DNA from 2 places in the Kribbella sp. NPDC051620 genome. Region 1 is predicted to be linked to the other one. Evidence: predicted binding sites of a transcription regulator. Region 1 holds the regulator's gene; the other holds the start of a gene.

Region 1 (14,117 bases):
AGGAACTCGACGTGGTACCGCGCCATCGTGTCCTCGTCGACCAGTTTGATCGACAATTCGCATTCCGGGTGAAGCCGCAGCGACGACATCACGAAGCGGCTCAGCCGCATCAGTCCGTGTGCGTCGATCTCGACGCCGGACTCGTTGTTGACCTCTACGTTCATCGGTGGTTGTCAGCGCTGCCTTCGTAGTTCTCGTAAGCCGACACGATCCGGCCGACCAGCTTGTGCCGGACGACGTCGTGCGCCGTCAGCCGGCAGAACGCCAGGTCCTGAACGCCTTCCAGGATGTCCTGGACGACCCGCAGGCCGGAGTTCGTCCCGGTCGGCAGGTCGACCTGGGTGACGTCGCCGGTGACGACCATCTTGGAGCCGAAACCGAGCCGGGTGAGGAACATCTTCATCTGCTCCGGCGAGGTGTTCTGCGCCTCGTCCAGGATGATGTAGGCGTCGTTCAGGGTCCGGCCGCGCATGTACGCCAGCGGCGCGATCTCGATCGTGCCGGCCGTCATCAGCCGCGGGATCGAGTCCGGGTCGAGCATGTCGTGCAGCGCGTCGTACAGCGGCCGCAGGTACGGGTCGATCTTCTCCGACAACGTGCCGGGCAGGAATCCCAGCCGCTCGCCGGCCTCGACGGCCGGCCGGGTCAGGATGATCCGGTTGACCTCCTTGGCCTGCAGCGCCTGGACCGCCTTGGCGACCGCCAGGTAGGTCTTGCCGGTACCGGCCGGGCCGATCCCGAAGACGATCGTGTTCTTGTCGATCGCGTCGACGTAGCGCTTCTGGTTCAGCGTCTTCGGCCGGATCGTCCGGCCGCGGCTGGACAGGATGTTCTGGGTCAGCACGTCGGCCGGGCTCTCGACCGTCTCGGCCTTGATCATCGCGATGCTGCGCTCGACCGAGTCCGCGGTCAGCCCGTGACCGGTCCGGACCACCGCGATCAGCTCGTCGACCAGCCGCTCGGTCAGGGCCAGCTCGGCCGGCTCGCCGGTCATCGTGATCTCGTTGCCGCGGACCAGGATGTCCGCGTCGAACTCCTTCTCGATGATCCGGAGGAACTCGTCCCGGGCCCCGAGCAACGCCACCATGACGATGCTGTTCGGTACGACGATCTTGTGGGACGCCGTGTGACCGGTGCCGCGACCGGCACCCTGACCCGCACCTGCTGCGCTGCCGTCAGCGCGCGCCGCATCCGGTTGCGACGGCTCGATACTGCGTGGCCTGGACAGCCTGTTCCTCCAAATGCCCGATGGTGTGACCCACCCATGCTAGCGGCCCCACCCGACAGCCTCATCCGATAAAACCCTCCGGCCGCCTCAAAACCGCCCGGCCGGGGCGATATTCGCCGAAGGTTGTCAACCTGGGACCGGACCTTCGCGTCTCCGTTGCGTGGCACAACCGGCCGTGGTGTACGAAGAGTGCGTGGCACATGAGTCCTCGTGGGATGCAGACGAGGCGCTGACGGCTGTCTACACGGCGCATTACACGTCGTTGGTCCGGCTCGGCGCCTTGCTGCTGCGCGACACCGGTTCGGCGGAGGAGATCGTGCAGGACGCCTTCGTGGCGATGCACGGACGCTGGAACCGGCTCCGCGACCCGCACAAGGCCCTGGCATACCTGCGGACCGCCGTGGTCAACCGTTGCCGGTCCCGGCAGCGGCACCTGGTGGTGGTGGACAAGCATCTGCCGAAGTCCCTGCCGGACGAACCGAGCGCGGAGCAGGCCGCGCTGCGCAGCGCTGAGACCGACCGGGTGATCGAGGCGATGCGCACCCTGCCCGAGAAGCAACGCACCGTGATGGTGCTGCGGTACTACGGTGACCTGTCCGAGGCGGAGATCGCCGACACGATGGGGATCAGCCGGGGATCCGTGAAGAGTCACGCCGCGCGAGCGACCAGGTCGCTGCGCCAGGTTCTGGAGCAGAGCGCATGAGCAACCACGGGGAAGACCCTTTCGACGAGCTGATGCGGCGAAGTCTGGCCGAGGAGGCCGACCGGATCGAGCCGGCCGACGGCCTGCACGAGATCCAGGCCCGGGTCCGGAACCAGCGCACGCCGGTCAGCCGGCGTCCCTGGGTGATCACCACGGGCGCGGCGGTGCTCGGTACGGCGGCGGCGATCGGCGCGTTCACGGTACTGAACGACAACACCAAGACGGCCGACCAGCCCAGCATCGCCGGCGGCCCGGACACGACCACCAGCGCGTCCGCCGACCCGTCCCGCACCGCCCCCACGCTGCCTGTCACCCCCAGGCCCGCCCCCACCAAGGCATCCAGCCAGCCGCCCACCGTGGCTCCGACGGACAAGACCCGCGCGGTCCAGGAGACCGAGGTCAAGCAGAAGGCCGTACCGATCTACTGGCTCGGCAAGGTCGTCGGCAACAAGAACGGCCCCGACTACCGCCTGTACCGGACCTGGCAGTCGATCAACGGCCGGCCGGCCGAGGAGGCCGTCCGGCTGATGACGATGTCGAAGGTTTCTGGCGACCCCGACTACGTGTCGCCCTGGGACGGCGCCGCGGTCAACTCGGTCCGCTACACCGACGACCTCATCCTGGTCGACTTCAAGCAACTGCCTGAGGCCACCCTGGAGCCGGACGTCGCCGACATGGCCGCCCAGCAACTCGTCTACACCGTCCAGGGCGCGCTGCAGCGGACGGTCCCGGTCCAGATCACCGAGCAGGGCCGCATCCCCAGGGCCATCTTCGGCGTCATCGACGCGAACCAACCGCTGAACAAGGCCCAGAAGGCCGACGTCCAGGCAATGGTCTGGATCGAGACCCCGGAGAACAACCAGACGGTCAAGCAGTTCTTCAAGGTCACCGGCATCGCGTCGGCATTCGAGGCCCAGGTGGACTGGAAGGCCACCAACCTGAAGACCAAGGCGGTCGTGAAGAACTACACGATGGCCGCCGAGGGCCAGAAGTTCTCCCCGTACGCCTTCACCCCCAAGCTCGGCCCCGGCGAATGGCTGATCGAGGTCTACCTGCTCTCTCCGGAGGACGGCCGCATCACCGACCTGGACTCCAAGACCGTCTACGTGAAGTAGGACGTGAAGGTGAAGAGGCGTTCCGGCGCGACGGCCGGTGCGCCGGAGCCCACGTAGCGGTTGGCGCCCACGGACCAGACGACGTCGTCGGGGGCGTCGAAGGACAGCTCCTCGAAGCCGGAGTCGGTGAACCAGCCGCGGATGTCCTGGCGGATGTCGGGATCGTGGCGGCCGCGGGTCCAGATGACGGTGGCGCCGGGGGTGCAGAAGGCGGGGAGCGCGCGGACGGTGGCCTGGGTGTCGGCGGGAGTGATGTTGCCGAAGACGCCGCAGAAGAGGACCAGATCGGCCGGTACTGCGCCCGCGTAGGTCGCGCTTGCTCCGGCGTCGGCCTCTACGACCTCGATGCCGGTGAGCCCGTTAGCAGCAGCTGCTGCGCGGGCTGTCTCGGCCAGGCGGGGGTCTAGCTCTACCAAGCGTGCGGTGGCGCGGTCGCGGGCCGGGTGGGTGGCCAGTACTTCGATCAGGTCGCGACCCTGGCCGGCGCAGGCGCTGATCACCCGGATGGGGCCCTCGGGATGTGCGTCCAGGTGGGTCCGGATCGCGCGCTGGACCGAGCGGAGCCGGCCGCTCAGGTCAGATGATGGGTCGTCGTAGTCCTGGTGCCATTCCAGCCAGTCCATCGGGGGTCAACTCCAGCGGGAGTGGGCGAGCAGGGCGGAGGCGGCGGCCACGCCGGCGGTCGAAGTACGGAGGACTGTGGGGCCGAGGCGGACCGGGGTGGCGGCGAAGGCTTCCAGTTCGGCTGGGGTGATGCCGCCTTCGGGGCCGACGACGATGACGATGTCGCCGCTGTCCGGCAACTTCAGCGAGGCCATCGGGGTGGTGGCTTCTTCGTGCAGGACCACCGCCAGGGCGGCGTCGGCGAGGAGTTCGGAGACCTCGGAGGTGGAGGCGATGGGAGCCACCTCGCAGAACCAGGAGCGGCGGGACTGTTTGCTGGACTCGAAGGCCCAGGCCCTCCACTTGCTCTCGGTCTTGGCCACGCGTTCGGGGTTGGCGCGGAACTGGCTGCGGTCCGCGTTCCACGGGACGATCAGGTCGACGCCCACCTCGGTGAGCATCTCGACAGCCAGCTCGGCCCGCTCCCCCTTCGGCAGAGCCTGTACTACGACCAGCCGCGGGCTCGCCAAGTCGACCTCACCACGGTGGTCGACTGCCACGGTCAGGCCGCTCTTGGAGGCAGCCACGACCGCACCCTCGGCGAACGAGCCCCGGCCGTCGGTCAGCCGGATTCGCTCGCCCGGGGCGATCCGGCGTACGACGGCCGCATGACGACCTTCGGCCCCGTCAAGTACCAGCTCGGGGCCGTCGAGATCAGGCAGGTAGAAGACCGCGAGTCCCATCGCCCGGCAGCCTAAGTCGTTTTCAATGCGCACCGAAGGCGTCGCGCAGGCGCCCGAAGACACCCTTGTGCGCCGCCTGGACATGACCCTGCGGGCGCTCCTCGCCACGCGCCTCGGCGATCTGCCGCAGCAGGTCCTTCTGCGCGTCGTCGAGCTTGGTCGGCGTCTCGACGATCACCTGCACGATCAGGTCGCCACGCCCCGCGTGCCGCAACCGCGGTACACCGCGAGCGGTCAGCGTCATCGCCGTCCCCGACTGCGTTCCCGCGCGGATCTCCAGCGGGGTCGTCTCGCCCTCGAGCGTCGGCAGGTCGATCGTCGTACCGAGCGCGGCCGCCGTCATCGGCAGCGTCACCGTGCAGTGCAGGTCGTCCCCGCTGCGGGTGAAGATCTCGTGCGGCTCGACCTCGATCTCGACGTACAGGTCGCCGGCCGGGCCGCCGCCCGGGCCGACCTCGCCCTGGCCGGTCAGTTGGACCCGGGTGCCGCTGTCGACGCCACCGGGGATCTTGACGGTGACGGTACGCCGGGAGCGCACCCGCCCGTCGCCGGCGCACTCGACGCACGGGTTCGGGATGGTGGTGCCGAAGCCGCGGCAGTTCGGGCACGGACGCATCGTCCGGACCTCGCCGAGGAACGAGCGCTGGGTGTGGGTGACCTCGCCCCGGCCGTGGCAGATCTCGCAGGTGACCGGCTCCGAGCCGGCGGCCGCGCCGGATCCGGAGCAGGTCGGGCAGAGTACCGCGGTGTCGACCTTCAGCTCACGAGTCGTCCCGAAGGCCGCCTCGGCGAGGTCGATCCGCAGCGGGATCAGGGCGTCCTGGCCGCGCCGGGTGCGTGGCCGCGGCCCACGGGTCGCCCCGCCGGTCTGGCCGAAGAAGGCGTCCATGATGTCGGTGAAGGTGAACGCCTGGCCGAAGCCGGCGCCCGCACCCGCGCCGGGCCCGCTCGCGAACGGGTCACCGCCGAGATCGTGGACCTGCTTCTTCTGCGGGTCGCTCAGCACCTGGAACGCGCGGCCGATCTCCTGGAACTTGTGGTGCGCGTCCTCGGAGTCGTTCACGTCCGGGTGGTACTGGCGGGCCAGTTTGCGGTAGGCCTTCTTGATCTCGTCCTGGCTCGCGTCGCGGCTGACGCCGAGGACGGCGTAGTAATCGGTGCTCATACTCCAGACCACTTGGTAGGCAGTGTTCGGTGCGTTCGGTGGTTCACGAGTCGGCCAGGATCTGGCTGACGTAGCGCGCGACGGCGCGGACCGCGCCCATCGTGCTCGGATAGTCCATGTGGGTCGGGCCGACGATGCCGAGAGTGGCCAGCGCCTCCGACTTGGAGCCGTAGCCGGTGGCGACGACCGAGGTGGTGGCAAGTCCTTCGTACGGGTTCTCGTGGCCGATCCGGACCGTCAGCGTCTGCGGGTTGGTCGCCTCGCCGAGCAGCTTGAGCAGGATCACGTGCTCCTCGAGCGCCTCCAGCACCGGCTTCACGTTGCGCTCGAAGTCGTCGCCGTAGCGGGTCAGGTTGGCCGCGCCGCCGACCGCGATCCGCTGCTCGCCCTCGACCGTGAAGGCCTCCAGCAGACTCGTGACGATGGCGGCCACCAGCGACCGGTCGGCCGGTGGGAAGGTCTCGGTGACGCTGGCCAGCGAGGTCGCCGCGTCGGTCAGCCGCTGGCCGGTCAGCGCGGAGTTCAGCCGGGAGCGCAGGTCGGCGATCAGTTGCTCGTCGACGTCGTCCTGGGTCTCCACGATCCGCTGCTCGACCCGGCCGGTGCTGGTGATCAGCACCAGCAGCAGCCGCCGCGGCGTCATCGTGACCACCTCGACGTGCCGCACGCTCGACCGGCTCAGCGTCGGGTACTGCACGATCGCGACCTGACGGGTGATCTGGGCGAGCAGCCGGACGGTACGCCGGACCACGTCGTCCAGGTCGACCGCGCCGACCAGGAAGGACGAGATCGCCTTCTTCTCGGCCGGCGACAGCGTCTTGACGGTGCTCAGCTTGTCGACGAACAGCCGGTACCCGGCGTCGGTCGGGATCCGGCCGGCGCTGGTGTGCGGCTGGGTGATGTACCCCTCCTCCTCCAGCGCGGCCATGTCGTTGCGGACCGTGGCCGGGGAGACGCCGAGGTTGTGCCGGTCGACCAGGGTCTTCGAGCCGACCGGCTCGTGGGTGGCCACGTAGTCCTCGACGATGGCTCGGAGAACGTCCAGTTTGCGTTCGTCCAGCACGCGCACCACCCCTCTCACGTCGGCCCCTCGGGTTGGCACTCCCGAGTTTCGAGTGCCAGTCTACCGAGCCCGCACGACACCTACCCACAAGTAGCGGCGTGGGACGGATCTCAGCTGCTTTCCGGCGACGCTCCCAAAGGTACGGCGGCAGGCCGCTGGACCGTACTCGCCACGTCCACCGACTGGTCCTGAGCGGCAGATTCGAGCAGCGACTCCATGACGTCGAGCACGTGGTAGGCCAGCGCGCCATCCGCCCGGTGCGGCTCGTTGTTGCGCAGTGCGCGAGCCATGTCGGCCACTCCGACGCCGCGGCCGGCACCGGCGTACCCACCGGCTACCGGGAGTTGCGTCCAGTCACGGTTGGTGGCAGTCGCGATCTCCACCGTGCCGTCGAAGTTGTTCGGGTCCGGGACGGACAGGCTGCCCTCCGTGCCGTAGATCTCGATCCGCGGCAGCCGTGCGGCCCACACGTCGAAGCTCATCAGCACAGTGGTGAGCGCACCCGACTCGTGCTCCAGTACGCCGGTCACATGCGTCGGTACTCCGACAGGGAACGTCTCCCCGGCCCGCGGCCCGCTGTGCACCTTCCGCTGCTCCTGGGAGCGCCCGGCCCGACCAGTGACCCGCTTCACCGGTCCAAGCAGAGTGACGAGGCTGGTGATGTAGTACGGACCCATGTCGAGCAGCGGGCCGCCACCTGGTTGGTAGTAGAACTCCGGCGCCGGGTGCCACAGCTCATGCCCAGGCGTGACGAACGACGCCGTCGCTGCGGTCGGTACGCCGATGTCGCCACGGTCGAGCGCCACGCGGGCAGTCTGCGTGCCGGTGCCGAGCACTGTGTCTGGGGCGCAGCCGATGCGAAGCTTGTTGGCAGCCGCGAGCTTGAGCAACGGCTCTGCCTCGGCACGGTCGACGGCCAGCGGCTTCTCGCCGTACACGTGCTTGCCCGCCTGCAGCGCAGCCTGGTGGACCGGTGCGTGGGCGGCCGGGATGGTCAGGTTGAGGACGATGTCGACCTCGGGGTCGGCGAACAAGTCGTCGGACGTCAGGGCCCGGACGCCCGGGTTTTGATCGGCGATCGCCTGCGCCCGGGAGATGTCCAGGTCGGCCACGGCGACCACCTTGACGCCGGGGAGCTTGGCGAGGTGCTCGAGGTAGGTACCGCTGATGACACCGGTGCCGACGATGCCGACGTTGGTCACTTGCTCGCCCACAGCAGGCCCCTCTCGATGATGGTGCGGACCTCTGGCGTGTCGAGGTCGGCGACGGTGTGGCCGGGCGTGGCGACGAAGACCTTGCCCTCGCCCCAGGTGCGGGTCCAGACGGCCGGCATCGTCGCGCCGTCGATCCACGGGAAGTCCGGGTGCGCCCGGAAGGTGGTGGTGGCCAGCACGTTGTTGGTCGGGTCGGCGTGCACGTAGTACTGCTCGGTGCGCAGGTCGAAGTGCGTCAGCCCCTCGACGATCGGGTGGTCGGAGACGATCTCGATCCGGTGGTCGACCGCGCCGCCGGGGTGCGAGACGAACTGGCCGCCGGTCATGAAGCTGTAGTCGGTGTTGCTGCGGAACGAGTCGATGATGCCGCCGTGCCAGCCGGCCAGGCCGGTGCCGGCGCGGACCGCCGTCTCCAGGCCCGAGACCTGCTCGGCGGTGATCTCGCTCATGGTGATGCACTGCAGCACCAGGTCGACACCGGCCAGGTCGAGGTAGCTCTCGGTGGTGTCCGAGACCGTCACCTCGAAGTCGTTCTCCTTCAGGAAGGGGATGAACAGCTCGGTCGCCTCGACCGGGACATGCCCTTCCCAGCCACCCCGGACCACCAGTGCCCGTCGTGTCGTCACGCCGCCGCCCTTCGATTGCTTCATCGGTGTAGAGATCGGATGAATCGGTTCAGCTCTGCGACCTTAGGCTGCTGGCCGGGGGCCTTCAACCCCCATTCCGGCGGCTGGATATGGCCTAAGGTCGCGGCATGGGATGGAAGTTCTGGAAGCGGGAGCTGCCGGACGCGCCGCGGCCGCGGGACAGCGAAAGTTTCGTGCTGCCGGTGGAGGACGTCTTCTCGATCACCGGCCGCGGCACGGTGGTGACCGGCCGGATCACCACCGGCACGATCTCCGAAGGCGACCAAGTGCTGATCATGCGCGCCGGGCAGCAGGTCGCGACGACGCGCGTCACCGGCGTCGAGGCGTTCCGCAAGAAGCTCAAGACGGCCGGCGCGGGCGAGAACGTCGGCCTGCTGCTCGAAGGCATCGACAGGAGTCAGGTACTGGCAGGCGACGTCATCTCCCGCTGACCGCTGCGGTTAGGGTCGTCGGCATGAGCGCGTGGGTTGAGTTGGGCGACCGGACCTGGGTCCGGCGGTACGAGAAGTACGACGTGAACATCGGGCTGGTCGTCGGCAGCGAGGGCGCGCTGGTGATCGACACCCGCGGCACTCCCGCCGAGGGCGAGGAGTTGCTCGCCCACATCCGCGAGGTCACCGACGCGCCGATCCGCTGGGTGGTCAACACGCACGCGCACTTCGACCACGTCTTCGGCAATCCCGCCTTCAAGGACGCGACCAGCTACGCGCAGGAGAACACCGCCGCAGCGGTCGCCGAGACCGTTGCCATCGACAACACCTTCGCCGTGGCAAAGGTGATCGAGCTCGGCGACCGGCGGGTCGAGGTGCTGCACCTGGGCAATGGCCACACCGACGGCGACGTGGTGGTCGTCGTACCGGATGTCGACGTGTTCTTCGCCGGCGACCTGATCGAGGAGTCCGCGCCCCCGTCGTACGGGGAGGACTCGTACCCGCTGGAGTGGGCCGACACGGTCGACCGGCTGATCGGGCTGCTGTCCGCGACCGCCAAGGTGGTACCGGGGCACGGTGCGGTCGTCGACGCAGAGTTCGTCCGCGACCAGAACGGCGACATCGGCACGGTCGCGAACACGATCTCCGGCCTGCATCACAACGGCACCTCGCTCGAGGACGCGCTCGCCCACACCGACGACTGGCCGTGGCCGCAAGCCCACCTCGAGCAGGCAGTACGCCGCGGCTACGCCGCGCTGGGCGCTCCCCGCCGCCCGACCCTGCCGTTGCTCGGACTAGCAAAGGACGAGTGAGCCCGGCCACCGTCGGCGACGACGGTGACGCTGTGCTGTTATGCGTTGACAGGACGTCCGTCATCCCGCACGTTGGTGCGAAACACGACTGCGGACGAGGTGGCGACGATGGCGCATGCGGCCCCGGCTTTTCCTGAACAGATCACCCACCCGGACGGGCGGGTGGAACTGGCCGACCCGGCCGTTGTCGCCGACAGCCGGTACGGGAATGCCGAGCTGGCTCCCACCCGATTGCCGGAGCGCCACTGGACGACGTACAACTACGCGGCGCTGTGGATGGGGATGGCGCACAACATCCCCAGCTATCTGCTCGCGGCGGGGCTGGTCGCGCTCGGGATGAACTGGCTGCAGGCGTTCCTGACGATCACGCTGGGAAACCTGATCGTGCTGGTGCCGTTGCTGCTGAACAGCCACGCGGGTACGAAGTACGGTATCCCGTTCCCGGTCTTCGCGCGAGCCTTCTACGGGGTCCGCGGGGCGAACTTCCCGGCGCTGCTGCGGGCGTTCGTCGCGTGCGGCTGGTTCGGCATCCAGACCTGGATCGGCGGCCAGGCGATCTACGTGATCGTCGGCGAGCTGGCCGGCTCGGGCTGGTCCGATGCCGGCGCGATCGGTGGTCACCCGTGGACCATGTGGCTCAGCTTTTTCTTCTTCTGGGTGCTGCAGATGGTGCTGATCTGGCGTGGCATCGAGGCGCTGCGGCGGTTCGAGAACTGGGCCGCGCCGCTGGTCACGCTGGCCTTCCTGGCGCTGATGATCACGGTGCTGGTCAAGGCCGGCGGCTTCGGGCCGATCCTGTCGCAGCCGTCGAAGCTCGGCTGGGACGCCGACTTCTGGAAGATCTTCGCGCCGTCGCTGATGGGGATGATCGCGTTCTGGGCGACGCTGTCGCTGAACATGCCCGACTTCACCCGGTTCGGCAAAGGCCAGCGCCAGCAGGTGATCGGGCAGATCATCGGGCTGCCGACGACGATGTCGTTCATCGCGCTGGTCTCGATCATCACCACCTCCGGCACGGTGATCGTCTACGGCTCGGCGATCTGGGACCCGGTCGAGCTGACCCGCCGCTTCGAGAACCCGGTGGTGGTCACGATCGGCCTGATCATGGCGATCCTGGCGACGATGTCGTGCAACGTGGCGGCGAACGTGGTCAGCCCGTCGTACGACTTCGCCAACGCCCTGCCGCGCTGGCTGAACTTCCGCACCGCCGGCCTGCTGACCGGCGTGATCGGCATCGTGATCCAGCCCTGGCGGCTGATCTCGGACCCGTCGATCTACATCTTCGTCTGGCTGTCGTTCTACGGCGGCCTGCTCGCGTCGGTGGCGGGCGTGCTGATCGCGGGCTACTGGTTCGTCGACCGCACCAACCTCTTCCTCGCCGACCTGTACCTCCCCAACGGCCGCTACTGGTACGCCGCCGGCTGGAACTGGCGAGCTGTCGTCGCCACCCTCGTCGGCTCCCTCCTCGCCGTCGGCGGCGCCTACTCCAACCCCGGTGCCGGCCCGTTCCCTGCCGACGGCCTGATCCCGTTCCTCCAACCCCTCTACGACTACTCCTGGGTCGTCGGTCTGGTGGCGGGATTCCTCGTCTACCTCCTGCTCACAATCGTCTCCCCGATCCGGAGCGCCGCCCCGACCCACGCCGTCGAAAGCTACTGAGGTCACCGCCGGCTCGCGAGCGATGACCTATCTTCGTTCGCGAGATGGCTATCAGCGAGCTCGACCTCAGACGTTTCCTGGTGGACCGGGTCGCCCGCGCCTGCGAGTTGCCGCCCGCGGACGTCGACGCCGACCGGCTGCTCGAGCAGTACGGCGTCGCCTCCCGGGATGCCGTCGCTGTCACGGGTGAGCTCGAGGAAGTCCTCGGCCGCCGCCTGGAGCCGTCGTCCGTCTGGCGCTACCCGACCATCAACCAACTGATCCGCGGCCTGCTGAGCCCGGCCGCACCCGACGGCGTTCCGATCAGCTCGCCAGACGCGCTGTCCGGCTCCGAGCTCGCAGTCATCGGGCTCGCCCGGCGGTCGCTCAAGTCGACCGCGAGCGGGCAGACGCTGCGTGAAGTCATCTGGGAGGCCCTCGAACACGCCGGGATGCCGCCGCGCGACCTCGACGGCGCCTCACTGTCCACGGCGATGTCCGATCTGCGCACCGGTGTCGTCGAGTTCGCGGTGGCAGTTTTGGACGGCCCGGCCTGCCAGGTCGTCGTCCTCAAACGCCTCGCCGACGCCGAACGCGACCACGACCAGGTACTTGCCCTATGCACCGACCCCCAGGGCGAACCTTCCGGCGACTTCTTCGAGGCGGTACTGACCGCCGACCGCGGCCTCACCCCCGACCTCCTCCCCTTCCCGGTCGGCGCAGCCATCTCCTGCCCCGAAGCCGTAGTACGCCGAACACATCCCGCTGCCCGCACCCCATCAACCGGCCCCACCCGGCTGCTGTTGTCGGACACCTCCCTCGACGCAATCCGCACCCACGCCGGACAACTCGCCACCTACCTGCGAACCAACCCCGCCACCAGCACCGCCGACCTAGCCCATACCCTCGCCCGCCGCCTCCCCCGCGGCCCCCTCCGAGCCGCCATCACCGGCCGCCACCCAGCCGACCTAACCGCCGCCCTAACATCCCTGGCCCAAGCCACCCCCCACCCCACCAACTTCGCCGCCGAAGCACTACCCACCCCACCCCAGCCGGTTTGGGTATTTCCCAGCCAGAGTTCCTCACCTACTGGATTGAGGGAGCTGGCTGAGAGCGTGCCTGGGTTTTTGGGGGTGCTGGTTGAGCTTGATGCGTTGATGGTTTGGGCTGCTGGTGTCTCGTTGCGGGAGGCAGTGCGGACGGACGTTGTGGCGGTGGGTGATGAGTTGCCGGTTGGGTTTGCGGTGCAGGTGGGGTTGGCGTTGGTTTGGCGGGAGTACGGGGTGGTGCCGGCGGCGATCGTGGCGGAGGGGTGTGGGGAGGTTGCAGCCGCGGTGGTTGCGGGTGCGTTGACCGCGACCGAGGGCGCCCGGGTGATCGCCGCGCTGGCCCGGACGCCGGATCAGCTCGGTCCGATGCTTGCCGATCTCGCTCCGGCGGAGGTCCGGCTGCCGTTCTACTCCTCGACCTCGACCGACGCGACGCCGTTCGGCGCGGAGTACTGGATCGCCACAACGAAGCCGAGCACCTCAATCGACGCTCTGCTCGACCGCGCCGCCGACGACGGACATCAGCGGTACATCGAGTTGACGGCCGACGCGCTCGCCTTCCACACCCAGCTCGCGATGCTCGAGGTGCTCGGCCTGCCGATCACCCCGCCGCCGGGTCGCGTCACCGACGTACCGGTCGCTCCCTGGCCGGGGTCATGACCACGATCGTCGACCTGGTCGCGCGGTGGGCCAGGGAGAAGCCTGACCAGCCTGCCTACACGTACGTCGACTATCGCGCCGACTCACGGACCACGCTGACGTGGGCTGAGGTCGACGGCCGTGCCCGCGCCGTCGCCGCGACCATCCGCAAAACTGCGCAGCCGGGCGATCGGGTCGCGGTCCTCTTGCCGCAGGGACTCGACTACCTCGTAGCTGTGCTCGGGTCCTTTTACGCGCGAACCATCGCGGTCCCGTTGTTCCCGCCGGATCTCCCGGGGCACCGCGCGCGGCTGGATGGTGTGCTTGCCGATTGTTCTCCGGTATGTGCGCTCACCACCACGGGCGCCTTGGAGGCCTGCAACGGGCTCGGTCTGCCGGTGATTGCCACCGACCAGCTCGGATCAATTGAGTGGGAACTGGAGGCGATCGATGGGGACGAGATCGCGTATCTCCAGTACACGTCGGGGTCGACCGGGTCGCCGGCTGGGGTGATGGTGTCGCATGCCAACCTGGTCGCCAACATCGGCCAGCTGATCGAGGCGTTCGCGTTCCGGCCGGGGCGGTCGATGACGGTGAGCTGGTTGCCGTTGTTCCACGACATGGGGTTGATGCTCGCGTTCGGCGTACCGATCCTGCACGGTGACCGGTCGGCGTTCACCGATCCGGTGGCGTTCCTGATGCGGCCGGCCCGCTGGTTCCAGCTCGCCGACGAGGCCCTGGACGTCTACACCGCGGCACCCAATTTCGCCTACGACCACTGCGTCCAGCGGATCACGGACAAGTCCAACCTCGACCTGACCCGCTACAAGGCGTTCCTCAACGGCGCCGAACCGATCCGACCGGCAACCCTCACGGCCTTCACCGATGCCTTCCGCGATCACGGCTTCAACCCGACCTCTCACGTCCCGGCGTACGGTCTGGCCGAAGCCGTCGTTTTCGTCGCCAGCGCCCCCATCGACGCCGAGCCCACCATCGCAACCTTCGGCAGCACCGAGCTGGTCTCCTGCGGCCCACCCCGCGGCCAAACAGTCGTGATCGCCGACCCA
Region 2 (14,117 bases), on a different contig from region 1:
GCCATGGCTCTCGGCCGGGTCGAGGTGATCGTTGGGGAAGGTCACCATGCGGGTCAGGCCGGCCGGCTTGCGTTTGGCCAGCCCGTACCGCTCGTCGAACAGCGAGGCCCCGACGCCGACGGTGACAGTCAGCCGGTCGGCGGGGACGGTCGGCCCCAGTACGCCGGAATCGGTCGGCGGCCCAGAAATGCCCGGATCGGGCGGCGTCCCGCCGGCGGTAAGAAAGTGAGCCCTGTCAGTCAACGTCCGAAACAGGTCGGCGAGCTCAGCCCGGTTCGCGGCGAGCACATCGAACGAAACATGCATGGCATGCGGCTGCGCAGGCGTAGTAATCCCAGCCTGATGCACCCCATGAAACGGCACAACCGCCTCAACCACCGGCCCCGCATCACCCCGCCCCGCCCGAGCAACCCCAGCCCCAGCCCCCGCCCCCACCGCAACCCCCGCCACCCCAGCACCCAGCGCACCCCGCAAAAACGCCCGCCGCGCCGTACCAGCCTGCCCCGTGCCAGGCCGGTCCGTTTTGTTCTGTTCGGGGTTGGTCATGAGGTCCTCCGGACGTCGCCTATTGCGGCGATCGGCGCTAGGACTTCCACTAGTTGGCTGACGGCAGCGTTGAGGCGCATGCGGTTTGGCTGGCTCAGTGCGGTGGGGGCGACCCAGGTGCCGTCCGGCCGGTGCCCCTTGGCGACCAGGCCTCGGGTGGTCGCGATCCACGTGGCTACCTGCGGCCAGCCGGAGTACCGCTTGGTCATCACCGGCGCCAGCGCGCGCAGCACCGCCTGCGTGCCGTCCAAGTTCGCCCCGATCGTGGCGAGCCCAGTGCCACTGCCCTGGTCAGCCTGCCCAGTCAGCTCGAACTGCAGCGCGTTCTCCATGATCTCGTGCGCACGCAGCGGCAGGTCGTTCGGATCAGTCCGCTCCTTCGGGAAGTCCTCGCGAAGACCAGCGACCGCGGTAGCAAGCCCAGTCCCGACCGCTACCAGCGATGCAGGCGACTGCCCATGCCACAACCCATACTCAATCCGCCGCAACCCACCGAACCCCGGATCCCGCACCCCACCAGCCAGCCCATCCGGCATCCCATCGATCCGATCAGCGAAGTCCCCGAACGTGTCGTACGCCGCCCCCAGCCGCTCATACGCCAGATGCGCGCCCAGCCACGCCGCCCGAGACGCCGCCAGATCACCGCCCCGCAGCGTCCGTACCAGCGCGCCGACCTCACCCGCCAGCGTCACGAGCGCCGCACCGACATACCCCCGGTACTCCGTCACAGCCCCGACCAGGTCCTGACCCGTGACCGGCAGGATGGCCGGCGTCGGCGGGGGAGGACCCTCCATGACCTGGATCGTCGGCCCAATCACCGCATCAGTGTCCTCAGCCAAGCACCGAAAGGCATACGACGCCCGCCCGAGGTTGACCTGCATCGGCCGACTGGTATTCGGCGCCAGCCCCTCGACCTCCGCGTAAATCCCACCGGTCGCCGGATCGATCAGGTCAACCTCGGTAGTCACCGTGCCGACGTTGCTGACCCGAACGCTCTGCGGCCCACCGCGCGGATCCTTCCACCCAGTACCGCAGTTCCCCCGCGACACGGTGACGGTCGCCGCCTCACCTTGCGACCCATGACCGGAGCACCCGGCCACACCAAGCAGCACCCCGCACACAGCCAACGCACCACCAGCACGCAAGCGCACAACAAGCGGCACGAGGGCTCCGAGGAAGGGGTAAACACTTGGTCACCCCCGACCCTAGGCCACCTGGCGAACACCGCCCCATGACAGATGTCAGTACCCGAAAATGTTGGCCTCCAGGTAACCCACCGTTTGCCTACTGCCCAGCGAGCGGGCCCTCCAGCGGAAGTGCAGATATCCGGATCAGTCCTTGCGACCCTTCAGTCGACGGCTGACCGCGCGCTCTACTTCGCGAGTCGCCTCGCGCTCGGCGAGGGCGTTCCGCTTGTCCCAGTTCTTCTTGCCGCGAGCCAGCGCGATCTCCACCTTCGCTCGCCCGTCCTTGAAGTACAGGACCGTCGGTACGATCGTCAGCCCGCCCTCGTTGACCTTCCGCTCGATCTTGTCGATCTGCGCCCGGTGCAACAACAACTTCCGCTTCCGCCGCGCCCCACCCTCGAACCACCGAGCCTGCGAGTACTGCGGAATATGCACCCCATGCAGCCAGATCTCGCCATCCTCGACCTGAGCAAACCCACCCACCAACGAAGCCCGCCCAGCCCGCAGCCCCTTCACCTCCATCCCCTGCAAAACAATCCCCGCCTCCCAAACCTCTCCCAACTCATACTCATGAGCAGCCTTACGGTTACGAGCGATCACAGGGTCGGCTACGGGCTTCTTCACACACCAATTCTCTCCCACCGGCGGGTGCGAGAGGATACTGCTCGTGGACGTGCATCAGATCACCGCGGCGTTCGACGACATCTTCGACCAGGCGCTCGTCTTCCACGGCTATACCGACTACATGCGCGACTACGACGTATTCGCCTATACGTCGGCTGATCCTCGAACCGGGATCGCGCCGGAGTACCTGCGCTACCGCTTCAAGCACTGCGTCCGCGCATCGGTCACCTCATCGGTCTCACCGCAGACCTGGAGCCAATCGCTGGACGACCGCCTGCTCGACATCGAGCAGGACCACGATCTCGACGGTCTCGTCTGGGGCGCCCGCTGGCAGGTCCTCTACCCAGGCGCCAAGCTGCTGCCCGGCACGGCAGAAACGGAGATGTGGTCAACCCGGCTGGGCAGACCGGCCTACGAGGCCAGGATCGAGACCAACATCCAAGCTATTTCTCTGATCTTCTCCGACCTGTCAGTCGACCAGATCGAGCCCGGCTACTCGCCCTTCACCGTGGCGCAGGACGACTGACCTGTTCGCCGAACGGGTCCGGTGGGTGCCCCCGGCAGGATTCGAACCTGCGACGCACGGTTTAGGAAACCGACGCTCTATCCCCTGAGCTACGGGGGCGCACGTGTGGACCGGGGACAAGGGTAGCGGAGTCAGCCGATGACTGCGTTGACGCCCAGGTGGCCGGAGATGGAGGCGTAGCGCTCGGCGTAGAGGGTGATGCAGTTGGAGGCGGTGCAGCCGCCGCCGGCGAAGGAGAGGCCGCGGATGGTGGCGCCGCCGCCGGAGGAGGTTGTGTAGATGGGGCCGCCGGAGTCGCCGCCGCGGATGGCGATCGCGTTGTCGCGGGTCGCGCGGATGACGTACGTGGTGCAGCCGTCCGTGTCGCAGTACTTCGCGCTCAGCGACTTCACCGTGAGCCGGCACATCGAGAGGCTCTTGTAGCCGGACTGGCAGATGAAGGAGCCGAGGGCCGGGTCGCCGGCGGCCTTGACCGTCCGGGTGTCCACGGAGTCGCCGGGGCCGTCGGTCCAGATCTTGGGGCCGTACGAGCTGCCGGTCAGCAGCGACTGGTCGTAGTCGGGGTAGTTCGTCCGCACCGAGGTGGTGCCGTAGTAGTTGGTACCGGAGTTCCAGACGGTGCCGACGCCGCCGCAGTGGCCGGCCGTCACCGAGCCGCGCTGGCCGTTCGACCGCTTGACGACCGAGAAGCCCGCGGTACACAGCTTGAGCGCCGACTTGATCATCGCGCCGCCCCAGTGGCCGCCGGTCGGGGTGTCGCTCATCCGCGACGTCCGCTGCAGACCACCGGCCGATGCCCGTACGCCGTCCAGCGACTGCAGCGCCGCGGCCGAAGCAGCCGAGGTCGAGGCCTTGTCGTACTCGACGACGACGTCCTCGGTCGCCGGGTCCAGGTCCGCGCTGTACGTCGTCTTGGCCGCGTCGGCCCACGAACGCGCGCTGATCCGGTTCCAGGCGTCCGCGATCGAGCGGGCGGAACGGCAGCTGCGCTCGAGGCCGAGCATCTTCTGCCCCGCGGCCGGAACGTTCTTGGAGACGGCGGCCTGGTACTTCTTCTGGTCGACCACCGAGTCGTCCACGACCACCTTGTAGCCGGTCTCGGGCGACCCCAGTACGCCGACGATGCCCTGGCTCAGCCCGTACGGAAGACCCGACGTCGGCCGGCCGGTCGCATCGAGCGGCTCGATCGACCGGACGGCGCTGGTCACGCCCTCGGCGATCGCCTGGCCGAGCGGTCGCGGGTCCTGCGCCGAGACAGGCTGGGACAGCCTGGTGGCGTTCGAGGATGTCGTCGTCGGGTCGGCGTGGTTGCAGACCGTGGCCTGCGTCACAGTCGTCGGTGCGCCCGGCGCGGCCGTCGACGGCAGGGCCGAAAGTGACGCGGTCACCAGTGACACTGAGCTAAGAGCGAGCAGCGGAACGGTAGCTGAGAGTCGCACTGAGCTCCCCAATCGGTGGACGGCCTCCGTGAATCGTCCGGTCAGGGACTGCTCATAGTCAATAGCCGATCACCGTCCGCAAGCAAATTTGACTACCGTGCGCGAGCGTATCTCGCAACTTCTCGCCCGTCGCCGGCGTAGAAGGTCAAGCCGGTCTGGTCGCCGGCGATCCGTTTCGCGGACGCCAGGACGGCGGTGTGCGGGACGTTGTCGCAGCCCACCATTCGTTGACTGCCCGACTTGCTGCTGAACTCGCCGCGCTGGCCGATCGAGTAGGTGCCGTTGATCCCGTTGCAGCCGTCGGAGCCGACCCAGGTCCCGTCGGCCTTGAAGGTGATGGTCGGGGCGTCCGGCCGGGCAGCCTTGAGGGTGGTGAAACCACTGAGATGCACTGGTCGCCAGGTGCCAATCACTGTCTGGGCCGTGGCTGCAGGAGCCTGAGCATTCGACCCGGCCGCTGCCGGGTTGCTCCCCGCCGGTTGTGGGGTCGACTGAGACGGGCCGGCCAGGCTGAAGCTGACTGCGGCGACCAGGGCCACCGCGGCCGCGGCGGCACCCGAGATCAGCCAGGTACGCCGCTGCGCCTGCTGCGCGCCGAGGGTGGCCCGGCCGACCAGGTCGGCCGACGGTGGCACCGAGGCGGCCGCGCGCTCGAAGGTGGCGCGCAGACCGTCCTCCAGATCTGACACTGTTTCCGGCTCTGTCTTGCTCACGACAACCTCTCATCAACACGGTGGGACTGCCTCGTCCTGCGGAGCGCGGCGAGGGCTCTGCTCGCGGTCGCGCGCACCGAGGACGGTTTGATGCCGAGCAGGTCGGCGATCGTCCGGTCGTCCAGGTCCTGGTAGTAGCGCAGCACCAGGACGACCCTTTCCCGGGCCGACAGCGTGGCGAGGGCTCGCCAGAGGTCGTCGGAGTTCACGATGTCCGTGGCCGGATCCGGCACCGTGCGATCGGTGTCGAGGTCGGCCGCCGGGGCTTCGGTGAAGGACCGGCGACGCGTCATCGACAGATAGGAATTGATCAGGATCCGGCGCACGTAGTGGTGCGGGTCGTCGGCCCGCTGCACCTTGCGCCAGGACCGGAACGCCTGCATCAGCGCGATCTGGGCCAGATCCTCGGCCCGCTGGTAGTCGCCGGAGACGGTGAAACCGAGGCGCACCAGTTCCTGCCCGCGCGCGGACGCGTACTCCTCGAACTCCACTCGCAACTCCCCAGCTGGGCGTACAACACCTCACACCTATTAGACGCAGTGTGCTACCCAGGGTGCTGCAGAGATTCACACACAGTTCGATCTCACCGTGGCAGCGGCCCAGCCGCCCGCCTTGCGGGTGGTACCCACAAGGCGGGCGGGGTGACCCGGCCCGGACGGCTTCGGGGGGCACGTCCGGGGCAGGGTCAGCGCAGGCCGAGCGCCTTGATCAGCTCGGGGGAGACCTGCCGCGGCGACGCGAGCTCGCCGGGCTTGCCTTGTCCTTCGAACGAGGTCGCCACGAGCTGCCGGCAACCGAACGCCTCCGCGGTGTACGAGAGCACGCCGCGGTCGTTGTCGGTGAACCGCAGCACGTAGGTCGGCCCCAGTTCCTTGGTGCACATGGCCGGTTTCTTGGGTACCGGCTTCGCGCTGTTCACCAGGGCGAAGAGGTCGGCGGCCTGGGCCGCGGTCCGCTTGGTGGTGACGGTCGCGTAGTCCTGGCCGGTCGCCTGCGCGTCGTACTGGCAGATCGTGACGCTGACCGGCTGGAACAGGGACTTGGCGGTCCCCTTGCCCCAGACAGCCTTGCCGACGGCGTCCCGGACGGCGGTGATGGTCTCCGGGCAGTCCATGCTCGGTGTTCCGCTCGGGGTGGCGGTGGGCAGTGTCGGCGGGGTGCTGGGGGTGGTCGGTGGTTGGCTGGGCTGGGCGCCGGCGCCGCTGGAGTCCTCGTTACCGCAGGCGGCGGTAAATCCGAGCACTGTCACGACGAGCGTCGCCCCGATGAAGCCCCGTGTCCTTGATGCACTCACGACTCGGTCCTTCCGGTTGGGCAAGGAAACCCATCATGGTCGAGGAGGATCTCACTGGTCGTGCCAGAACTGTCACGGCACTGCGTCTATCTGGTCACGGGGTAAAATGAGCCCATGACGAGCCCGTACGAAGACGACGAGCCGCTGCTGCCCGAACAGACCCGCGACGACGATCCTCGCGCCTGGGGGGAGAACGACCCCGGCAGCGACGACGACGAGCGGATCCTGCGCGAGGTCCCGCCGCACCACTGACCGGCTGCCCCGATGAGCACGGCTCTTCTGGTCCACGGCGGCCTGTGGGAACCGATGAACGCGGAACGCTTCTGGCGTACTTCGGGCATCATCGATGCGCTCGAGGTACGTGGTGTCACCCTCCTCGCGCCTGATCGCGTCCAGCAGCCTGGCAGCTGGACCGAAGAAGTCGCCGTACTGCGTAAGCACCTTCCCCAGGAACCGGTTGTGGTCGTCGGCGCCTCCAACGGCTGCTCGGTGGCTGCCCTGCTGGCGATCGAGTACCCGGAGTTGATCGAACGACTCGTCCTGGCCTGGCCGGCGACCGGCGGCGACCCGGTGGTCGACGAACGAACTCGCGCAGGCCTCACCTCCAGGGGTGCACCGGCAGCCGTCGCTGACGAGTTGCTGGTTGCGGGCACCTTGCGGGGAGTGCGAGATGAAGACCTTGCGGTACTGGGTATTCCAGTGGCCGTCCTCCCTTCGATGCCGGAGAATCCATCTCATCAACGCAAGACGGTCGATGCCTTGCTGAGCCTGATCCCCGGCAGTCGCGAACTTCCCGGCTGCCCGGAACCACCCACCCCAGACTTTCCGCCCCACAAGGAAGAACTGGCCGAGACGCTGGCTGCTTTCACGAGGAGGTAGTCCTGATGGAACTGCGGTCGTTCGAGAGCGAGTACACGACGCTCGTGGCGGGCTGGGCGACGACGGCGCAGGAGGTGGCGTTGCTGACCGGGCGCGAGGAGTACCCGTTCCCGGCCGGCATCCTGACCAGTTGGCGGGCGATCGCCGACGACATCGAGGCCTACCTGTACTTCGACGGCGAGACCCCGGTCGCGTACGGCGAACTCTGGCTGGACGACGACGAGGACGAAGTCGAGCTGGCTCGTCTCATCGTCGACCCGAGGCTGCGCGGCAAAGGCATCGGCACCGACTTCGTCCGGGCCCTTCTCGAACCGGCCCGGTCCGCGGGGCACACCGAGATCTTCCTCCGCGTGCGCCCCGACAACACCCAAGCGATCCGCGCCTACCTCCGAGCCGGCTTCGAACCCGTCCCCGACGACCTAGCCGCCGAATGGAACAAACCCCAACCCATCGACTACACCTGGCTCCAATACCCGACCACCAGCTGACCACCTGGGCCGGTCAGCTGGGTCAGGACAGTGGGCGGGCTCGGAGGGCGTCGCGGATCTCGACCAGCAGCTCCTGGTCCATGGTGAGCGTCTCGGGCTCCTCCTCAGGGGTGCCGGCCTTGGCTGCGCGGCGGTCCTGGATCTTCTTCATCGGGACGACGAGCACGAAGTAGACGACCACGGCGGTCAGGAAGAAGACGACGGCGGCGTTGATGATCGCGCCGAAGTCGATGACTGTTTTGGGGTTGCTGTCGTTGAGCTGGACGGCCAGGCCGTTGACGTTCGAACCCCCGATCGCCGCTATCAACGGATTCACGAGGTTGTCGACCACGGTCTTCACCACGGTGGCGAAGGCGGTGCCGATCACGAACGCGATGGCCAGGTCGAGGACGTTGCCTCGCATAAGGAATTTCTTGAAGCCCTCGATCATTTGCAGTGCCTCCACGATGCGGGGTCCTGGTGGACCCTCGGCTGGGTACCCGCAAAACGTAGGACCCCGCCCGCTGGATGGCGAGGGAGCGCGCCGCATCGCCACGGATCGCCATCGTCTGTGTCCGATAAGTGATCAGCTGGTGTCCGGTGTCAGCGCGAAGCTGATCCTGGTGTTCGCCGTCGCCTGGGCGATCCGGCCGATCACCTCCCGCCCGGCGGCGATCACAACCAGCGCGCCCGAGGCTCCGGAGGCTGAGGCGGGCAAGGCGATCACGCGCACAGCGCCGGCCAAGGGAGTCGCGGTGTCGACGGGTGTGCTCGTCGCGGCGTACAGATCTATTCGGTCGCCGACCTGGAGCAGGGTGGTGAGGTCGGCGTCGTCGATGCGGACCGGATAGGCGAGTTGCCCGGCGGGGAGTGACGCGGGAGTGACGAAGCGCACGTCGGTGAGTGGCTCGCCGGAGCGCACCGGCCCCGCGAGGACGCGCCGGGCGACGTCACTGCCCGGCTGGAGGGCGCCGGCGGGCACGACGGAGGCAGGCAGCCGCACGGTCCGAAGGTCGCGCGCCGTCGGCGGCGAGCCACCGGCCAGGTCTCTGGCGGCGGCGAGGACGGCCACCGTCGGCGGTGGTGGCGGAGAAAGGGCGGCCATGCCGCAGTACACGGCTGCCGCCGCGGACACCCCGGCCAGTAGGCGGCGGTGCCGGCGAACGGCTTTCAGCAGGTCACGAAGAAGAAGTCGGCTCATGCCAGGGAAGGTACGAGCCCAGGAGCGCCGTTCTCCCGTTGTCCACAGGGGAAAGTTCAGGCAGCGCTGGTGTTGCTGCTCGAAGACGAGCCGGACGAGCCCGACGAACTGGACGACCCGGTCGACGAGGAACTCTTCGACGAGTCCGACGACGACTTCGACCCGTTGGACGACGACTCCGACGAGGAGGAGGACGCCTCACTCTTGGCCGGCAGCGTGCTGGTCCCCGACGAGCGGCTGTCGTTGCGGTAGAAGCCAGAGCCCTTGAACACGACACCCACCGCGTTGAACACCTTGCGCAGGGTCCCCTGGCACTCGGGGCAGACCGTCAGGGCGTCGTCGGTGAAGCTCTGGCGGACCTCGAGCGAGTTACCACACTCGGTGCACTGGTACTGGTACGTCGGCACGTGATTCCCCTTCAGGCCGCTGGCACTCCTACTACTCGACTGCTAATAATGCGTCACGGGCCCGAAGTATTCCAACTTCCGTCCACGATCACCGGTCTGGACCGCTCTTCGTCCACAGGTTTCGGGGAGCGGCATTTGGGGTGCGGGGCCGGATTCTCTAAGTTTGGTCCGTGCGTCGCCTGCTGCGTGTCATCATCCTGTCCGGAATCGTGTTCGCCACCTTGCTCCTGGTGGTGGCCGGCACCGGCGTCTTCGTCGTCCGCCACTCCTTCCCCGGCTACGACGGGACGGTGGAGCTGACCGGACTCGACGCGGACGTGGAGGTGGTCCGCGACGGCAACGGCATCCCGCAGATCTACGCCGACAAACCGGGTGATCTGTTCGCCGCCCAGGGGTACGTGCACGCCCAGGACCGGTTCTTCGAGATGGACTTCCGCCGCCATGTGACCTCGGGCCGGCTGGCCGAGCTGTTCGGCAAGGACGCGCTGGAGACGGACAAGTTCGTCCGCACGCTCGGCTGGCGACGGGTCGCGGAGAAAGAGCTGGCCCTGCTCACGCCGACCACCCGGCAGTACCTGGACGACTACGCCCGCGGCGTCAACGCCTACCTGAACACCCACCAGGGCTCGGCCCTCAGCCTCGAGTACGCCGTACTGTCGCTGAAGGACCCGGGCGCCCCCGACTATCACCCCGAGCCGTGGACGGCGGCCGACTCGCTGGCCTGGCTGAAGGCGATGGCGTGGGACCTCGGCGGCAACATGGACGACGAGATCACCCGCACCAAACTCGCCGCGAAGTACCCGGTCGCCAACATCGCCAGCCTCTACCCGGACTACCCGTACGAGCGCAACGAGCCGATCATCGCGACGGCCGCGGTGACCAAGGGCGGCACGTTCACCACCGCGTCGGCCCCACCGCCCCAGCGCGGCATGCTGACCAAGGATCTGCTCAAGTCGCTCGACACCATCGACAAGGTGGCCAAGGGCCTGCCGGACCTGATCGGCCGCGGCGACGGGATCGGCTCGAACTCCTGGGTCGTCTCCGGTGAGCACACGACCACCGGCAAGCCGCTGCTGGCCAACGACCCGCACCTCGGCGCGACGATGCCCGGGATCTGGACCCAGGTCGGCCTGCACTGCAACAACCTCGGCACCAAGTGTCCGTACGACGTGTCCGGCTTCAGCTTCTCCGGCCTGCCCGGCGTGGTGATCGGCCACAACAACTCGATCTCCTGGGGTTTCACCAACCTCGACCCCGACGTGATGGACCTGTACCTGGAGAAGTTCGCCGGGCCGAACGCGGTGATGTACGACAACAAGCGCACCGGGCTGTCCAGGCGTGAGGAGAAGTTCAAGGTCGCCGGCCAGGACAAGGAGGAGACGATCGTCGTCCGGGAGTCCCGGCACGGCCCGATCATCTCCGACGTCGGCGACGACGAGCGGGAGACCGGTGAGCTCGCGGCGAAGAAGCTGAAGAGCCCCGAGGCCTACGGCGTCGCCCTCCAGTGGACCGCGCTGACCCCGGGCCGGACCGCCGACGCGTTGTTCGCGATCAACCGGGCCCAGAACTGGACCCAGTTCCGCGCCGCCGCCTCGATCTTCGAGGTCCCGTCCCAGAACCTCGTGTACGCCGACCGTGAGGGCCACATCGGCTACCAGGCGCCCGGCCGGGTCCCGGTCCGCAACGCGGGCTTCGGCGACTGGCCGGTGCCGGGCTGGGACTCTCGGTACCACTGGAAGGGCTACATCCCGTTCGATGCGATGCCGACCGAGGAGGACCCTGACGACGGCGTGATCGTGACGGCGAACCAGGCTGTCGTGCCGGAGACGTATCCGTACCATCTGACCGACGACTGGGACTACGGCTACCGGTCGCAACAGATCCTCGAGCGGGTCCGCGCGGCCGGCAAGCTCGACGCGAACGCGATGGCTTCGATCCAGCTCGACACGAAGAACCGCAACGCCGAGCAGCTGATGCCGTACCTGCTGCATGTCCAGATCAACGACGACTTCGACCGGCAAGGTCAGGACACGCTGCGGAGCTGGGACTTCACCCAGCCGGCCGACTCCGCGCCGGCGGCGTACTTCAACGTCGTCTGGCGCAACCTGCTTCAACTCACGTTCCATGACCAACTGCCGGAAAGCGCCTGGCCGGACGGTGGGTCACGCTGGTTCGAGGTGATGCGCAACCTGCTCACCCAGCCGAACAGCACCTGGTGGGACAACCTCGACACCACCCAGCGGGAGAGCCGCGACGACATCCTGCGCGAGGCGCTGGTCAACGCGCGGGCCGAGATCACCACCAAGATGGCCCGCGAGCCCTCGAACTGGCAGTGGGGCCGGCTGCACAAGCTGACGCTGACCAACCAGACGCTGGGCAAGTCCGGCGTCGGCGTGGTGGACAAGCTGTTCAACCGCGGCCCGTACGAGCTCGGCGGCGGATCGTCGATCGTCGACGCGACGTCGTGGGACGCGGCCGAGGGCTACAAGGTGACCTCGACGCCGTCGATGCGGATGGTGGTCGACCTGTCCGACTTCGACAAGTCGCGCTGGATCAACCTGACCGGCGTCTCCGGGCACGCCTTCTCGTCGAACTACACCGACCAGACCGACCTCTGGGTGCGCGGCGAGACGCTGCCGTGGGCCTACACCCGCGGCGCGATCGAGGCGGCCCGCAAGCACACGCTGACCTTCACCAAGCCGGAGAAGGAGAACTAACCGAGCTGGACCAGCCGGGTCGGGGTGAGTGCTGCCCTGACCGGTTGGTCATGCGGGTCGGCCGGGAGCTCGTCGAGGATCTCGGAGTCGTGGACCACGGCCCAGGTCGGCGTACCGGGGGAGACGCGCGCCAGAGCCCGGTCGTAGGAACCGCCGCCACGGCCGAGCCGTACGCCGTGACGGTCGACCGCGAGCGCGGGGCAGATCACCAGTTCGGCGGAGGCGATCGCGTCGGCGCCGAGGTCCACGGGCGGCTCTGACAGGCCGAGCCGCCCAGGGACCAAGTCGGCCGCGCCCGGGGCGACACCCCAGCCGAGGTCGTTGTCGGCGTACAGGACCGGCAGCAGAACCTCGCGCCCGGAGGCGAGCAGCCAGTCGATCAGCGGGCCTGTTTGGGGCTCGTTGACCATCGAGACGTAGACCGCGATCGTTCGCGCGGCCACCACCTCAGCCTGTTCGCGCGCGACCGCGAGCAGCCCAGGTCCGGACAAACTCGCGGAAACCTGCCGGGCGGCCAACAGCCGGGCACGCAAAGCGGCCTTGGAGGAGAACACAGAGTGATCCTAGAGACGCATGGTGACGCAGCTAACGTCGCGGTGGCGGTGGCTACCCTAGTGTTGGGTCATGAGTGAGGCAGGTCTTCAGCAGGCACAGGACAAGATGCGGGCGGCCGGGGCCGCCGAGGTCGCGATCAAGGTCTTCTCGCACTACTACCGGTTGCTCGAGTCGGGCCAGCAGGGCACGATCCGCGAGGGCGACATCGATCCGGTGGGCGATCTGCCGCATCTGGAGCACCTCGATCCCGATCAGGAGTCGATGCGGGCCGCCCTCGCCGAGACCGTGGTGATCAAGCTCAACGGCGGCCTCGGTACGTCGATGGGTGTCACCGGACCCAAGTCCGCGCTGCCGGTCAAGGACGGACTGAGCTTCCTCGACATCATCGCCCGGCAGATCCTGGCCACCCGCAAGGCGTACGACGTGCCGCTGCCGCTGGTCCTGATGAACTCCTTCCGGACCAAGGAGGAGTCGCTCGCGATCCTCGGCGAGTACTCCGACCTGCCGGTGGCCGGCGTACCGCTCGACTTCCAGCAGAACATGGAGCCCAAGCTCCTCGCCGACGACCTCAAGCCGGCCGAGTGGCCGGACGACCCCGAGCTGGCCTGGTGCCCGCCCGGCCACGGCGACATCTACACCGCACTGGTCGCGTCCGGCACGCTCGATGCCCTGCGGGAGAAGGGTTTCCGGCACGCTTTCATCTCCAATGCGGACAACCTCGGCGCCACCCCCGACGGCCGGATCGCCGCCTGGATGGCCGAGCACGACGTCCCGTTCGGGATGGAGGTCTGCCGTCGGACCAGGTCCGACCGGAAGGGCGGCCACGTCGCCGTCCGCAAGTCCGACGGCCGGCTGATCCTGCGCGACAGCGCCCAGGTGCACCCCGACGACACGAAGTACTTCCAGGACGTCACCCGGCACAAGACGTTCAACACGAACAACCTGTGGATCGACCTCGACAGGCTCGCCGAGCTGATGGACGGGCACGACGGTGTGCTCGGGCTGCCGATCATCGTCAACCGCAAGACCGTCGACCCTGCCGACTCCTCCTCGCCAAAGGTGATCCAGTTGGAGACCGCCATGGGCACCGCGATCGAGACCTTCGAGGGCTCGCAGGCCGTGGTCGTCGACCGGAGCCGGTTCAAGCCGGTCAAGACCACCAACGACCTGCTGGTACTGCGCTCCGACGTGTACGACCTCGACGACGCCGGTGATCTGACCACCACGCACGAGGGCGACGAGCCGTACGTCGACCTGGACCCGGACTACTTCAAGATCCTCGCCGACTTCGACCAGCGGTTCGCGGGCGGACCGCCGTCGCTGGTCCGGGCCGATCGGCTCGAGGTACGCGGTGACGTTGCCTTCGGCAAGGATGTGGTGGTGGTCGGCGAGGTCGAGGTGGAGGCGCCGGCCGGTGAGCGCCGGGAGATCCCCGACGGGACCGAGCTCCGTGGATGATGTCTGGATCCGGCCGCTGGAGCCGTACGACACGGACGAGGCCGCAGCGGTTTGGTGGCGGTCCAGGCATGCGCAGGACTCGCAGTTGCCACCGGCGATCCACT

The links. The regulator HrcA, encoded in region 1, represses chaperone genes, less so after heat shock. The targets are predictions, from matches to a motif close to TTGGCACTCGNNNNNNNCGAGTGCCAA.
Region 2: ACIA12_RS39545 (FmdB family zinc ribbon protein) is a predicted target of HrcA. The motif match lies at 9,303-9,329, and genes of this name have one in related genera.

What each region holds. Positions count from the first base shown of each region.
Region 1 is NZ_JBITDB010000003.1:76,181-90,297, forward strand. It holds gene ybeY (rRNA maturation RNase YbeY) at 1-164, opposite strand, end outside; gene ACIA12_RS13420 (PhoH family protein) at 161-1,087, opposite strand; gene ACIA12_RS13425 (SigE family RNA polymerase sigma factor) at 1,422-1,931, shown strand; gene ACIA12_RS13430 (Gmad2 immunoglobulin-like domain-containing protein) at 1,928-3,046, shown strand; gene ACIA12_RS13435 (SAM-dependent methyltransferase) at 3,034-3,669, opposite strand; gene ACIA12_RS13440 (16S rRNA (uracil(1498)-N(3))-methyltransferase) at 3,676-4,392, opposite strand; gene dnaJ (molecular chaperone DnaJ) at 4,415-5,557, opposite strand; gene hrcA (heat-inducible transcriptional repressor HrcA) at 5,601-6,620, opposite strand; gene ACIA12_RS13455 (Gfo/Idh/MocA family protein) at 6,731-7,834, opposite strand; gene ACIA12_RS13460 (ThuA domain-containing protein) at 7,819-8,484, opposite strand; gene ACIA12_RS13465 (EF-Tu/IF-2/RF-3 family GTPase) at 8,589-8,912, shown strand; gene ACIA12_RS13470 (MBL fold metallo-hydrolase) at 8,936-9,724, shown strand; gene ACIA12_RS13475 (NCS1 family nucleobase:cation symporter-1) at 9,833-11,383, shown strand; gene ACIA12_RS13480 (acyltransferase domain-containing protein) at 11,428-13,071, shown strand; gene ACIA12_RS13485 (fatty acyl-AMP ligase) at 13,068-14,117, shown strand, end outside.
Region 2 is NZ_JBITDB010000011.1:89,147-103,263, forward strand. It holds gene efeB (iron uptake transporter deferrochelatase/peroxidase subunit) at 1-546, opposite strand, end outside; gene ACIA12_RS39480 (EfeM/EfeO family lipoprotein) at 543-1,514, opposite strand; gene smpB (SsrA-binding protein SmpB) at 1,878-2,357, opposite strand; gene ACIA12_RS39490 (hypothetical protein) at 2,401-2,883, shown strand; tRNA gene ACIA12_RS39495 (tRNA-Arg) at 2,910-2,982, opposite strand; gene ACIA12_RS39500 (hypothetical protein) at 3,015-4,271, opposite strand; gene ACIA12_RS39505 (META domain-containing protein) at 4,415-5,035, opposite strand; gene ACIA12_RS39510 (SigE family RNA polymerase sigma factor) at 5,032-5,526, opposite strand; gene ACIA12_RS39515 (hypothetical protein) at 5,721-6,329, opposite strand; gene ACIA12_RS39520 (hypothetical protein) at 6,444-6,581, shown strand; gene ACIA12_RS39525 (alpha/beta fold hydrolase) at 6,594-7,208, shown strand; gene ACIA12_RS39530 (GNAT family N-acetyltransferase) at 7,214-7,696, shown strand; gene mscL (large conductance mechanosensitive channel protein MscL) at 7,719-8,141, opposite strand; gene ACIA12_RS39540 (SAF domain-containing protein) at 8,262-8,876, opposite strand; gene ACIA12_RS39545 (FmdB family zinc ribbon protein) at 8,933-9,283, opposite strand; gene ACIA12_RS39550 (penicillin acylase family protein) at 9,454-12,000, shown strand; gene ACIA12_RS39555 (5-formyltetrahydrofolate cyclo-ligase) at 11,997-12,554, opposite strand; gene ACIA12_RS39560 (UTP--glucose-1-phosphate uridylyltransferase) at 12,625-14,013, shown strand; gene ACIA12_RS39565 (GNAT family N-acetyltransferase) at 14,006-14,117, shown strand, end outside.